3 regions of the Peribacillus sp. CSMR9 genome follow, and region 3 is predicted to be linked to each of the others. Evidence: riboswitches for the same ligand, from Rfam matches in the RefSeq annotation. Region 3 holds a riboswitch; each other region holds the start of a gene.
The links. Region 3 has a riboswitch for cyclic di-AMP ahead of N9I19_RS14725 (TrkH family potassium uptake protein). Riboswitches for the same ligand answer to the same signal wherever they lie in the genome.
Positions count from the first base shown of each region.

Region 1 (4,494 bases), on a different contig from region 3:
GATCATATACAAATGTTGAAAAAAAGCCTGCTCACTACTGGGGAGTCTTGAAAGGTTTTGAATCAACCACAGGTGCTTTATTAAAAGAAATTGCAGAGGCAGCTATCTCTCTTTACAACAAAAGGGAAGCCCCCTCTTCAGAATGAGAAGAAGGGGCTTCCCTTTTGTGAAAAATTGATTCGTTAACCTTATGATCTCTTGTCTTAAGTAAAGGTTAATCTTATTTCCTTCAAATTAGGTTGGAGGAAAGCGCATAGTTCTGAATGAATAGAGCCGATGATTCTTTCGTAGGAATCATCGGCTTTTTACAATTAACCTGAAACTAATAGAAAGGAGAATTTTAAAAGAATTATCCCTCTCTCTTTCATAGACATCGCTTAGAAGCGGAGGACCTATCTTTTAGCCTCATTTAACTAATAAAGGGCCTCTTGCCTGAGTTTTTAATTCGCATACAGGCGATATTGGTCACTTAATGTATCTCCATTACCGTAAATATAGGCTTTTGAGCCTGATGTATAAGAAGAATCGTCGTACTTCCATTTGATTCTGAGACCCATGTACCCGCCTGCTCCATAGGTGTTCTCGCCATTCTTTTTAATATATTGCGAGAAACTGTCCCACGTCTTGGGGCCAACCACACCATCCACTTTCAGATGGTTTTCTTTTTGATATTTCTTTACACCCGCTTCGGTTTTCGGCCCAAAAATCCCATCAACGTCAACCACTGCTGAATCAGTATAAAAACCCATGACATTGAGGATATACTGCATATTTTTGACTTCCACCCCATGAGTGTCCTTCCGCAAAATCGAGTTTTTATCCCAGCTTTGCGGGTGGTGAAATCCTCCGGCAGATGCTGAAGCGGTGGAAAAAGATATCCCCAGGGCTATTGTTAATACTATCAAACAGGTAAGTAATTTCTTCAAAGCGCCATCTCCCTTTTTTTGTATATTCAATACACCTTACTAGTTCCCCTTAGATTTTTAATTCCCCTTCCGACAAATGTCCTGTTTATTTTGAAAATGCTAAACAATCATAGTCACCAGTAGGACCACAAAATTGGATAAGTTGTACGAACAATAGAGAAAATCCTTAAAGCTTAAAAAGAAGATGCTAGCTCTTAATCATTGTGTTCAAAGGAGAAACAGATCATCTGATACCTCTTTACGCTGTTGGAGTATTTATCCCTTTTCCCTTATCCCAAACAGGAATGATGCTTAAATGGGTTAGAGAAAAACCTAAAGGTTGGATTCCAAAACTAATTATTAATTCAATTGGCGGGTTAATTAACTTTATCATCACAATGATGTTCTTTTTTACTAAATTTCACAGGTTTTGTAGGTATTGGTATTTCTACCTATCATTATTTTAACCTTTCATCGAATTAGAAAGCACTATGAAGCTGTTGGCGATCTGTTGCGACCTACAACATGCGAGCCTTCTAACCTAAAATATATATAAAAATTTTATAAAAATGATAATTCATGTAACTTAAACAGTATTATTTGATGGTTTCTAATTACCTCTCTAAATCTTTATCCAGTATAAAAACTTCAATTCTTTCACCTGTTTTAGTGCTAATATCACTATGGGAAGAAAGAACTTTACATCCAGTATGATCTTCAACTATTTTTTCGTAATCCTTAGTGTACATTTCACGAAGAAGCGAGCGCATTTTTTTTACAAGTTTTTTGCCGGAATTGTGACTGACAAGATGCTTTTCTTCCACAGTCAGGACCCCTTTAAAACGAGTAATCAACATGTCATTAATTATATATGTTTTTGCTTCCTGTGGTCCTCTGCCTATCAGATCACGCTGGAACTTAATAAATGCTGCACTTATTTCTGCTTCAAGTTTCTTTTTTGGATTTAACATAATGCCTCCATTTTATCTCGGGAATTTATGGGATTTATCATAATGCCCAACCTTAGTTATTGTCAATGTAAGTTTACAAACCTATAAAAAAAATGTAATCACTAGAATTATTAAGTAAAGTTAGCTTTTGATGACTTATTCGGACTAAAATGACTTTATTTGATCGATTTTGAATTAATATCGTGATTTTATGAGGTTTACAAACATTTAATGATGAGCGTAGAATAATCCACATAAATAACAATTTGATATCGGCCAAATCTCAAGAAATTGAGAACGGAGGACCCACTATTTTTGGGGTTAATTCTGCATTTGCAGAAGGGATGAGATACTCTTTCGCCATCCTACCCGTCAGCTAACTTCGTCGGCTAAAGCGAAGGAGGTCATAAGACCACCTTAATTCAGGAGGCTTTTTTTGTTATGTTTGTAGCAAGATAGCAACCTGTCATTTCCGTAGGTCTTTTTATTATGCCTATAAACGAAAAGGTGTCTTGGAAGACAGATCGCACAGAGAGCTGTAAAGCTTGCTGGGTGATAAGTAGACCAATGAGTACTTTTTCTCCAATTTTATATGTTTGCTTTGCAATTAATCCAATAACCGATGCGTGAATCGTATTTATTAACGCGGGGATATGGATAGCTACTGCATGGCTGCATACATGGGGAAAGAGTAAGCATTGGTCTATTTTTTTATGTTATCAACTGGCAGGCTTCTCTTCCCCAGAAAGAATGCAGATTGAAAATTAATAAGAGAAAGTACTAATGGGGTGGATTGTATGGGAAAAGTGCTGCTTGTTGGAAAAGGAAAATTATTTATATCTGTAAAGGAAAGTATAGGGGCCACCCACACGGATACAAGTAATGTAGAAACTGTAGACTATGATGAAGAATGGTTTAAGCCTACAAGAAACCTGAAGGAATGTGATGGAAAAATGGTTCATAAATCAGAGCAGGATAACTGTGTTTATCTATTCCCTAATTCTCTGTTTGATGGAATTAATCTTGTGAGAATATTTTCAGAGTTCAAATCTTATAGGTTGTTTGTTGTCACTCATGATCATCAATATTCTAGTCTATATAAAAAATGGGAGCTGATTTTGTCATCTTCAGTAAACCAGAATGTTACAGCTATAACTGGCTGCTAACAAGTGGAACCTAGTTTCTTTAAGAAACTCAAAGGGGGTGAGTACATTTTAGTTTGAAATTTTTATAGTTTGGAAGGAGAGACGTCAATGGATCTTATATCAGTTTCACTTACAGCTTTTTCATTCTTAACATTTTTTGGATTTATCCATTTTTGTAACAAAGTTATAGAAGAAAAAGGAGAGTAGAAACGATGTTTTTATTATTTATTGTTGGAGCACTTTCGTTGTATTTAATTCATGCTTTAATTTACCCGGAAAAATATTAATAGCTACAAAACGGAGGAAATGCAAATGGATTTTTTACAAATCGGTCTGGTATTGGCACTCGTCATTATCCTGGCAATACCACTGGCGAAATATTTAGCTAATGTTTATTCCCTTGAAACAACAAAACAAGATCGGATGTTTGGATGGTTAGAAAGGGGCATTTATAAATTATCTGGTATTAATACCGGTGATATGAACTGGAAGCAATATGTAAAGGCACTACTATTGAGTAATTTAGTCATGTTTATTATTTCGTACATGATCATTCGATTTCAAGGAATTTTACCGGGTAACCCAAGTAAGATAGACAACATGGATCCATTATTGGCATTCAATACTGCTGTAAGCTTCCTTACCAATACCAATTTACAGCACTACAGCGGGGAATCGGGACTTTCTTATTTATCGCAAATGGTCGTCATCATATTTTTGATGTTCACGACACCAGCTACCGGTCTTTCGTTATGTATGGCTTTTTTCAGAGGCCTGACCGGGCAGTTCAGTATGGGGAATTTTTATGTGGATTTAATTCGTTCCATCACCCGGGTACTACTGCCGTTATCTATCTTAATCGGTCTTGTCCTAGTATCTCAAGGGGTTCCGCAAACCCTTGATCCTACGGCCATTGCAACTACATTGGAAGGTGCGAAGCAGAATATTGCACGTGGGCCAGTAGCTGCGTTAGAGTCTATTAAACATTTAGGGACAAATGGCGGTGGATTTTTTGGTGTCAACTCGGCACATCCCTTTGAGAATCCTAATGGTTTCACCAATATATTAGAGATTTTATCAATGTTTCTGATACCTGTTGCCCTTCCATTAACGTTTGGATATATGGCAAAAAACAAGAAACTAGGTTGGATTCTTTTTTCAGCAATGGGATTAATGTTCCTTGTGTTCTTAGGTGTTACTTATTTCAGCGAACAAAATGGAAATCCAGAATTGGAGACAATGGGGATTTCTCAAGAGAATGGAAGTATGGAAGGCAAGGAGGTGCGATTTGGAGTCGCACAGAGTGCCCTTTTTACAGCCGTTACGACAGCAGCTACAACAGGTACAGTCAATAATATGCATGATACTCTTACTCCACTTGGAGGATTAGTGCCATTGGCAGAGATGATGTTGAACTGTGTGTTTGGTGGTGATGGAGTAGGGACGGTCAATATCCTTATGTACGCAATAATGGCTGTATTCATTGCCGGGTTG
Region 1 is NZ_JAOPHO010000003.1:172,572-177,065, reverse strand. It holds gene N9I19_RS03980 (NAD(P)H-dependent oxidoreductase) at 1-2, shown strand, start outside; gene N9I19_RS03975 (peptidoglycan-binding domain-containing protein) at 441-926, opposite strand; partial or broken gene N9I19_RS03970 (amino acid permease) at 1,118-1,440, shown strand; gene N9I19_RS03965 (Na-translocating system protein MpsC family protein) at 1,520-1,876, opposite strand; cyclic di-AMP (ydaO/yuaA leader) riboswitch at 2,120-2,261, shown strand; gene N9I19_RS03960 (hypothetical protein) at 2,653-3,021, shown strand; gene N9I19_RS25160 (potassium-transporting ATPase subunit F) at 3,213-3,287, shown strand; gene kdpA (potassium-transporting ATPase subunit KdpA) at 3,313-4,494, shown strand, end outside.
Region 1: another riboswitch for cyclic di-AMP. It lies ahead of N9I19_RS03960 (hypothetical protein); the one in region 3 lies ahead of N9I19_RS14725 (TrkH family potassium uptake protein).

Region 2 (4,494 bases), on a different contig from region 3:
GTATACGACAACCGAACTTGATGCACTTAAAGCGAATTTGGAAGCGGAGAAAACTGCTGCAGAGGGAGAAATTGTAGGGATTGACGAATATATTAGGAAGTTAAGGGCTTCTCAAGGGGCCCTGACCCGTGATCCTGATAAAGCGGTCATTGATGAATCGGTGAAAAATAACTTGGATATTAATATAACAACAAGCTCTTCAGATCTTATTAAAAGCAACATTGAGCAAGAAATGTACAAGCAAGAACTCGAAAAAAACAGTTTGAATGAAAAAGTGAAAATGCTTGATGCTAAATTAAGTTCAATTGAGGAGCAGGCTAGCGCGATTGTAACGACGAGTGAAGCTGATGGTGTAGTTAAAAATATCAATAAAAACCTGAAAAACCCCATTATATCCATCGTTTCGACAAATATGGCAATTGAAGGTAATTTCTCCGAAGAGGAGATGAAAAAAGCTAAAGTGGGCATGACTATAAAAGCAAGTTCCTCTGATTTAAAAAAGTCATTGAAAGGAACGATAGGCCGTATCCATTCCTATCCAGCAGAAGAGCCGTCACTAAAAAGGGATAACAGATTTCCATTTCAGGCTTTAATCGAACCGGAGGGTGAAGAAACCGAATCTTTGTTGGTGGGATCCAAAGTCAACCTTGCTGTAATAACCAATGAGAAAGCTGGTGTACCCGCCATTCCCATAGAGGCAGTGCATTACCAAAAAAAGCCGCATGTCTACAAATTGACTAAAAAAGGCTATGTGGATAAACACTACATTTCAAAAGGGCTTAAAGCAGAAGGTAAGCAGGAACTAATAAAGGGACCGACAGTAGGTGATGTCATCCTGCTAGAACCGAATAGGGTAGCGAAGAACCATTCTTATTTTATTACCCCAATTCAATTTGAAAAAGTGAAAACTGCAACTTATAAAAAATTTACCTCTAGGGAAAAAGTAAGGTATCTGTTACTTGGCATTTTGGAAAAATAACTGCTTCTTTCATAAAGAAAGGGGATGTCAAATTAGTTATTATTTATATATCCATATAGCTTAAATGACTAAAAATCGGGAAGTGTAATACTTGGTGAAATCATCTAGAATGCAGAATATTCAGATATATTTAAAGGCTTTTTCTAAAATGGATGAGAATAAACATTTACAGATTAACCTTTTTAGTATAATATTTTATTATAAGTTAACTCGCTTAATCTTATTCCAAGAACGGGGGAACCATTTTTGTGGATTTTAATCCACTAGGGGTGAATTCAGAAATGAAAGGGCAAATTGTGTTTCCAATTCCTAACCCGACAGCTAACCTCGTCAGCGTCTTTAAGGGAACATGTGTGAATATTCACGCTAATATGAAATCGACACATGAAGTGTCTTTTTTTTCGGCGTAAAGACAGAGTTTTTCAAAAAAGAAAAATTACTTTCTTTCTATTAGTATCTTGTTTCCCTTACCGAGACAAAACGTTTTTGCATCAAAGACTTTATGGAAGGTGAGGAAAGTATATGAAGAAATTCAAGTTAAGTTTAGCTAGCCAAATTTTCATTGGTTTAATTCTAGGGATTATCGTTGGTGCCATTTTTTATGGTAATGAGACGGCCCAAAACTTTTTACAGCCATTCGGAGACATTTTCCTACGAATGATTAAAATGATTGTTGTGCCAATCATTGTATCAAGCCTTATCGTTGCAGTTGCGGGTGTAGGTGATTTAAAAGCAGTAGGTAAACTAGGAGCTAAATCACTTTCATACTTTGTGGCGGTAACTATGATTGCGATTGCTGTTGGTTTAATTTCCGCTAATATCATCCAGCCTGGTGCTGGCGTAAATATGAATCATCTGGAAAAAACTGATATCTCCACTTATGTTGATACAGCAGAAACTAAGCAGCATGAATCGTTTGTAGATACACTTGTTCACATTGTACCATCCAATCCAGTACAAGCTATGGTACAAGGCGATATGTTAGCGATTATTTTCTTCTCCGTATTATTTGGACTTAGTATTGCCGCGATCGGTGAAAAAGGTAAACCAGTATTCCGTTTCTTCCAAGGTACAGCAGAAGGAATGTTCTACCTAACTAATATGGTCATGAAATTTGCTCCTATTGGGGTATTTGCACTAATCGGTGTGACCATCTCCAAGTTCGGTTTGGAATCTTTAATTCCGTTAGGTAAGTTAGCGCTTTCTGTATACGGAACAATGATTTTCTTTGTAATTGTCGTTCTGGGTCTTATTGCAAAATTTGTAGGATTCAATATCTTTACATTGATTAAACTTCTAAAAGAAGAATTGATACTTGCGTTCTCTACAGCAAGTTCAGAAGCGGTTCTTCCGAAACTTATGGAAAAAATGGAAAAAGCGGGATGTCCGAAACATATAGCTACATTTGTTATTCCGACTGGATACTCTTTTAACCTTGATGGTTCAACATTATACCAAGCGTTGGCAGCTATCTTCATCGCTCAAATGTACGGAATCGATTTAAGTGCTTATGAGCAAATTACGCTAATGTTAGTGTTAATGATCACGTCTAAGGGTATTGCGGGTGTACCAGGTGTATCCTTCGTAGTTCTTTTAGCGACATTAGGAACAGTTGGTATTCCTATTGAAGGTTTAGCATTTATTGCCGGTATCGACCGTATTCTTGATATGGGACGTACAGTAGTAAACGTTATCGGTAATTCACTTGCAGCAATCGTCATCTCTAAATGGGAAGGTCAATTCAACCCTCCTTCCGATAAAGAATTAGAACAAGTTTCTTAATACAAAAAATCCAGAGTGATATGTCACTCTGGATTTTTTGTGTTTGAAAAGACGGGCCAAAAGCTGCAAACGAAAAGTTTTTTAAAGGGAAGCTGCCTCATGAAAAGAATTAATGATAAAACCTTATTCAATTTTATCAGTCGTCAATTCCTTCAACTCTTTATTTTTCACTATTATAGATATTTAAAATTGTCGAGTTCGTTCCTTAACCTTAGGTGATAATAGAGTTCAGGTATTCACATTATTTATACGATGCAGATGATGAATAATATTCTGGGTTATATAACTTACTTGAAAAGCCAAAAGTTTGATAAAATAACATTATTGATTGAGAGCTCGGAGGGGATCAGGTTATGAAGAATGATAACAATGATATCTTATATATGCATATGCAGGCTTCCGAACGGTTTGTCCTTTTTAATGGACTCAATTTTCGCGAATTTGTCTATTCGCTGCCATATACCTTGGATTCCATCTTATTATTGAAACATCAATTCGATGGTGGGGAATACAATTTGAATGTCCTGCTTGATAGCGCTTCATCTGAGGATATTGCAAAGCTCGTTAAAGAAAATGTCCGGGCATATGGAGATTTCTGTTGGATTGATTTTGAAGAAGAGGAAGGGCTGGATGAATTGGATGGAAGGGAATTAGCTGAACTTTTATATTTAGGGCATGCAAAAACCCATCTGGATCCTCCATTTTTCCGTAAATTGAATAATCAATTTGTGTACCTTGCCCAGGATGATGGCTGGTTCAACAAAATTTATTTTCGTTCACTTTCTACATATTATATGATGTTAGGGAGCCTGATTCCGCTAAAGCTGGAGCCGTTAAAAGTGGAGAGGACGTGGCTTGGAATCAGAAAGAAAAGAGAGTTGACGGCCATTCCTGCAGAAATCATTTCTTCTTTGGCTCATATTATGGCAGAGGGGCTCATTTTTTCCTTTCGGCATGTCAAGTACTCAAGAACGAAGATTGAGATACCGGCATGGGTGGTAGGGGATTATTTAAATATGGATGAGATGCATGATGACTTTTCGGATAGAAATATTAAGGAGCCGGATGTTTTTATCACCTTTAATCGAAAAGAAAAAGTATGGGAAAGTGTTATAAAAAATGAATCATTATCCTGATCCCAATTTTCGGATGCGTGGATTGGATTATTTGATATCTTTGATTTTTTTTTAGGTGTAAGACTTACTATCTATTGCATAAAAGATAAGGGAGGACGACGCACAGGAGACAGGGAGTTGTGGCTTTGGCCTATATTCCTTATTGGAAAAGCACCAATGATGGAAGTTTCGCTTTACCCCGCGTGAACAGGCTGTAAGGTATCGATGGAAATGACGGTCGAAGGGTATCAAATGAAAATGCAATTTAAAAATAACAGCCTGTAAATGCCCGAATGCGACGCATAGGATATGCAAGCACAGGTGTTGCCACAGGACGTGGCGAATCTAGCCTGTGTTCCGCTGGTGGTAATCATTGGAAAAGAACCAATGATGGAAGTTTCGCTTTTCCCCGCATTAACAGGCTGTAAGGTATCGATGAAAATGACGGTCGAAGGGTATCAAATGAAAATGCAATTTAAAAATATGTGTAAAAAACAGCCTGTAAATGCCCGAATGGCTTAACTAACCATCATTGGAAAAGAACCAATGATGGAAGTTTCGCTTTTCCCGTTTTAGTGTAAAATGATACAATGAACATGGTTAAAAGAATATTGGAGG
Region 2 is NZ_JAOPHO010000044.1:7,855-12,348, forward strand. It holds gene N9I19_RS17205 (efflux RND transporter periplasmic adaptor subunit) at 1-979, shown strand, start outside; cyclic di-AMP (ydaO/yuaA leader) riboswitch at 1,181-1,330, shown strand; gene N9I19_RS17210 (cation:dicarboxylate symporter family transporter) at 1,502-2,761, shown strand; gene N9I19_RS17215 (hypothetical protein) at 3,115-3,897, shown strand; gene N9I19_RS17220 (hypothetical protein) at 4,186-4,398, shown strand.
Region 2: another riboswitch for cyclic di-AMP. It lies ahead of N9I19_RS17210 (cation:dicarboxylate symporter family transporter); the one in region 3 lies ahead of N9I19_RS14725 (TrkH family potassium uptake protein).

Region 3 (4,494 bases):
TGGCAATGACGCTGATATTATATTTTGCGCGTAAATCCAGCTCCCTGAGGCTTTTTCCCTTCATGCTCATGGGGACTATGATTTCCTCGATATTGTATTCTTTAGAGAGTTCAATATAGTTCAGCATGTTAGGGGACAGAAGCTGGTTCGCGACCCGTTCCCCCATATCCCTCTCAGGATAGATGACCCAGTCGGCTCCAACTTTAGTGAGCACCTGACCATGATTTTTATTAAGGGCCTTGGCAATCACCTTTTTGACTCCAAGCTCTTTTAAAAGCAAGGTAGTTAAAATGCTTGATTGCATATCAATTCCGATGGCTACGATGACACAATCGAAGTTGCGGATTCCAATGGATTTCAATGTCTCTTCTTCAGTCGTATCCGCAATGACTGCATGGGTAACGCTCAGTTCCGCATTCTCGACTCTTTCCCCGCTAATATCAACACCCAATACCTCTTGGCCAGCCGTATATAATCTATGGGCCACACTGGTTCCGAATCTGCCTAAACCAATCACGGCATATTGTCTTTTTCCCATCTTTTACACTCCTTCATTTATGTTTAACCAATCATGATTTTCCCTTTTGGACGTCGGAACGGATCTGGTTTGCGCCTCATAGCGATGGCAAAGGCCAAAGTCAAAGGACCCACACGGCCTGCAAACATCGTGAAAATGATGAGCATCCGGCCAACCGGTGATAATTCGGGGGTCAAACCCATTGAAAGTCCCACGGTGGCAAATGCTGAAGTGGCTTCAAATAAAATCATCAAGAAGTCACTTCCGCTTTCAGTGATGGTCAGCAGAATGGAGATGATTGAAACCATGAATACGCCAATGAATGTAACGGATAATGCTTTAAAGATCGTTTCACTTATAATGCGGTGACGGAATAATACCACATCACCCTTTCCTTTAATCTGTGACCAGACCGTTCCGATAAGCGTCGCAAATGTGGTTGTTTTAATCCCGCCGCCAGTCGATCCGGGTGAAGCCCCAACGAACATCAAGAAAATGATGAGCAGTAATGTGGGTTGAGTCAAATCAGGGATATTCAGCGTATTGGAGCCGGCCGTCCTTGGTGAAACCGATTGAAATAGAGACGATAACGTTTTACCCATGAAAGATAAAGGCTGCAATGTCTTGGCATTACCGAACTCGAATAAAAAGATTAAAATTGCGCCGGCGATTGTAAGTGTCAGGCTAGTCATCAGAACAACCTTCGTATGTACGGATAAACGATGGGTATCACGATATTCGTATAGTTCATTCATCACGATAAAACCTATTCCGCCAAACGTGATCAGGAAGGCGACCGTAAGGGTTACGAATGGATCCGATACATAAGGGGTCAAACTCTTGAATTCTCCCATTAAATCAAAACCGGCATTATTGAAATTCGATATGGAATGAAAAACCCCGTAATAGATCGCTTTGCCGATTGGCATGTCAAAAGAAAAGCGAATCGATAAGATAAGGGCACCCATGCCTTCAATGATGGCCGTGAAAATTAAAAGCCGTTTTACTAACTTGACTATACCTGCCATGGAAAGATTATTTAAGGATTCCTGCAAGAGTAACCTGCCTTTTAAAGAAATCCTTTTGCCTAAAAGGAAAAAGAAAAACGTCGCAAATGACATGAATCCTAAGCCGCCTATCTGAATCAGTGTTAAGATGACCAATTCACCAAAGGTGGTGAAGGTCGTTCCCGTATCCACTACGACAAGTCCTGTTACACATGTAGCGGAGGTTGAGGTGAATAAAGCATCCAGAAAAGCAAGGCCATTCCCATTTTCAGTAGAAATCGGCAGGGTCAGCAAATAGGCCCCAATAAGTATCAGGGTGGCAAAGCCGAGTACAAGGATTTTTGGCGGATCGAATAAATTTTTTGCTTTTATCAATTGATCATCCCTACCTTAAAATGACATGTGTAAAACTGTATGAATATCTTAACCATCAATCCTGTTATCAAATCCTTTTTAAGCATAATAAAAAGACCTCCGTAAACATCGAACAGCTATTTTGTCACAAAAAGCGTGAAAAAATAGCTCCCGAAATAGGCGGTCTTATGACCTCCTTCGCTTTAGCCGACGAAGTTAGCTGACGGGTAGGATGGCGAAAGAGCTGATCTCATCCCTTCTGCATGGCAGAATTAACCCCAAATGATTGGGTCCTCCGTACTCAATTCCTTTGAGTTTTGGCCGAAATGTATTAAATTGATAAACGTATTCTACTCCCAACATTTAGTAGTTGTAAACCCCTAAATTGTAAAAAAATATTTCTTTAATAAAACTGAAAATTTACGTTTTATTTACATTGATAAAACGTATTGACAAATATTAGTTAGCACATTATGATAGGTTCGATTAATCCGATTATGATAACAGTTTCGGTGTACTTGATTCAACACTTTCTAGCTGAACAGGTCATTGCCAATCAATGTTATTAATATATATAAATTATTTTTCTTTTGAAAAGCATAAAGAAAAAGTCATTGCATTCGTATTTAAAGGTTTCAGACATTTTATAAAAAAGGCGGGCAATTATGGAGAAGACGTTCAATAGATATGTTATTAACGCTACAGGCAAGGGTGGCCAGACATATTTAACACAATGCCAGGATAAAGATGCACTAAGGAAATGGATAGCCGATCATGAGGACCAAATCATAATGAATGAGTTAAGGATAACGGATAAGAAAAAGAATCCGTTATTAAAATTGTTTTCCCTAAAGTAAATCAGCTGAATCCAAACATTCATTTAACGGTATTCAATTATGTCATTCCTGTGTCTTATTCGGGAACGCTGAGCGAAAAATTCCTATCTTGTTTTGCTTTCAAACTCATTTAATTTTGAATGAGTTTTTTTGTTTTGAAAATTATAACGTTTACAAAATTAGACCATTAATGTTAAAGTTTAGGGAAAATGTGATTCCGATGAGAAAAAAGTAAATGAAACGCAACTTTCCAGTGCGCTTGGTAAACTGGAAAGGAGTAACTGGGATGTATTGAAGCTTAAAGGGAGTTCCCGTTATAGTGCATAGTTATTGCATGCTGTTAATGCAATACGGCATAAGATTAATAATGGTGACATATTAATTGGCACCGTTCTATTGATTCCGTCCCCAAGACGCATTTCTTGGGGACGGTTTTTTTTTATTGTTTTTATATTTTCTTTCTAGGGAGGGGGAAGCGTTGACATTCAGAAATTCATTAGTATCTTGGAAATATCCTTCCATTCTATTGTGCGGGATCGGGATTTCCAACTTCGGTGCTTGGGTTTATTTCATTGCACTTAATTTAATCGTGCTGGATATGACTGGCTCAGCCTTGGCGGTTGCTGGACTGTATATCGTTAAACCGATGGCTGCCATATTTACGAATGTTTGGGCCGGCAGCGTGATCGACCGGATCAATAAGCGGAATCTAATGATCGCACTTGATCTATTTCGAGCGGTATTCATGGCTTTGCTGCCATTGGCTTCTTCTATTTGGGTCATCTATTCCCTTGTCTTCGTGATCAATATGGCAGAGGCCATGTTTGTAACGACATCAAGGACTTATATAACAAAATTAATCCCCATTGAACAGCGGAAACGATTTAACTCGTTACGAAGCTTGATCGATTCTGGAGCTTTTTTGATTGGACCAGCGATAGCGGGTATCCTTTTCTTAATCGGTACACCGGTTTTAGCCATTTATATTAACGCGGCTGCCTTATTATTATCCGGTATCATCACTCTATTCATGCCTAATTTTGAAAAGGATCATCCCCTTGGAAAATCCAGTCATTACCTGTCTTGGACCATCATGAAAAAGGATTGGGGCATCGTCCTGGATTTCAGCCGGAAATCTTCCTATATCATGCTCATTTATTTCTTATTCAGCTGCATGGTGGTGATGGAAACGGCCATCGATTCCCAAGAAGCAGCGTTTGCCAAGGCCATACTCCTTTTGTCGGACAGCGATTACGGATTCCTTGTAAGCATCGCCGGGGCAGGCATCATTGCGGGTGCCATAGTAAATGCCGTATTCATCAGTAAAGTGCAAATCTCGTACATGATTAGTCTTGGATCTTTATTTGTCTCGATAGGTTATATGATCTATGCCTTTTCGAATTCCTTTTCATTGGCCGCCATCGGTTTCTTCATCATTGCCTTTTCTCTGGCTTTTGCCAATACAGGCTTTCAAACCTTTTATCAAAATAATATTCCTGTGGAAATCATGGGCAGGGTCGGAAGTGTTTTTGGCTTGTTAGAAGCTTTATTGATCATCATCACTACCGCAATTGTCGGTGTTTCAGCTCATTTCATTTCGATTCGGTTCGTGGTGATTTCAGGTTCAATGCTCATGTTTGCTATATCCATTTTATTGTCCATGCTTAGTATGAAGGCCTCGAAGAGCAGGTATTATCAGGTTGGAAAGGCAGAGGTCAAAGCGGGGGGAAAGATGTAAGTTTAAAGGGGGATTATCCCATTTTATTATCCTAAAGGCATG
Region 3 is NZ_JAOPHO010000031.1:39,979-44,472, reverse strand. It holds gene N9I19_RS14730 (potassium channel family protein) at 1-538, opposite strand, end outside; gene N9I19_RS14725 (TrkH family potassium uptake protein) at 562-1,896, opposite strand; cyclic di-AMP (ydaO/yuaA leader) riboswitch at 2,069-2,211, opposite strand; gene N9I19_RS14720 (hypothetical protein) at 2,544-2,735, shown strand; gene N9I19_RS14715 (MFS transporter) at 3,193-4,452, shown strand.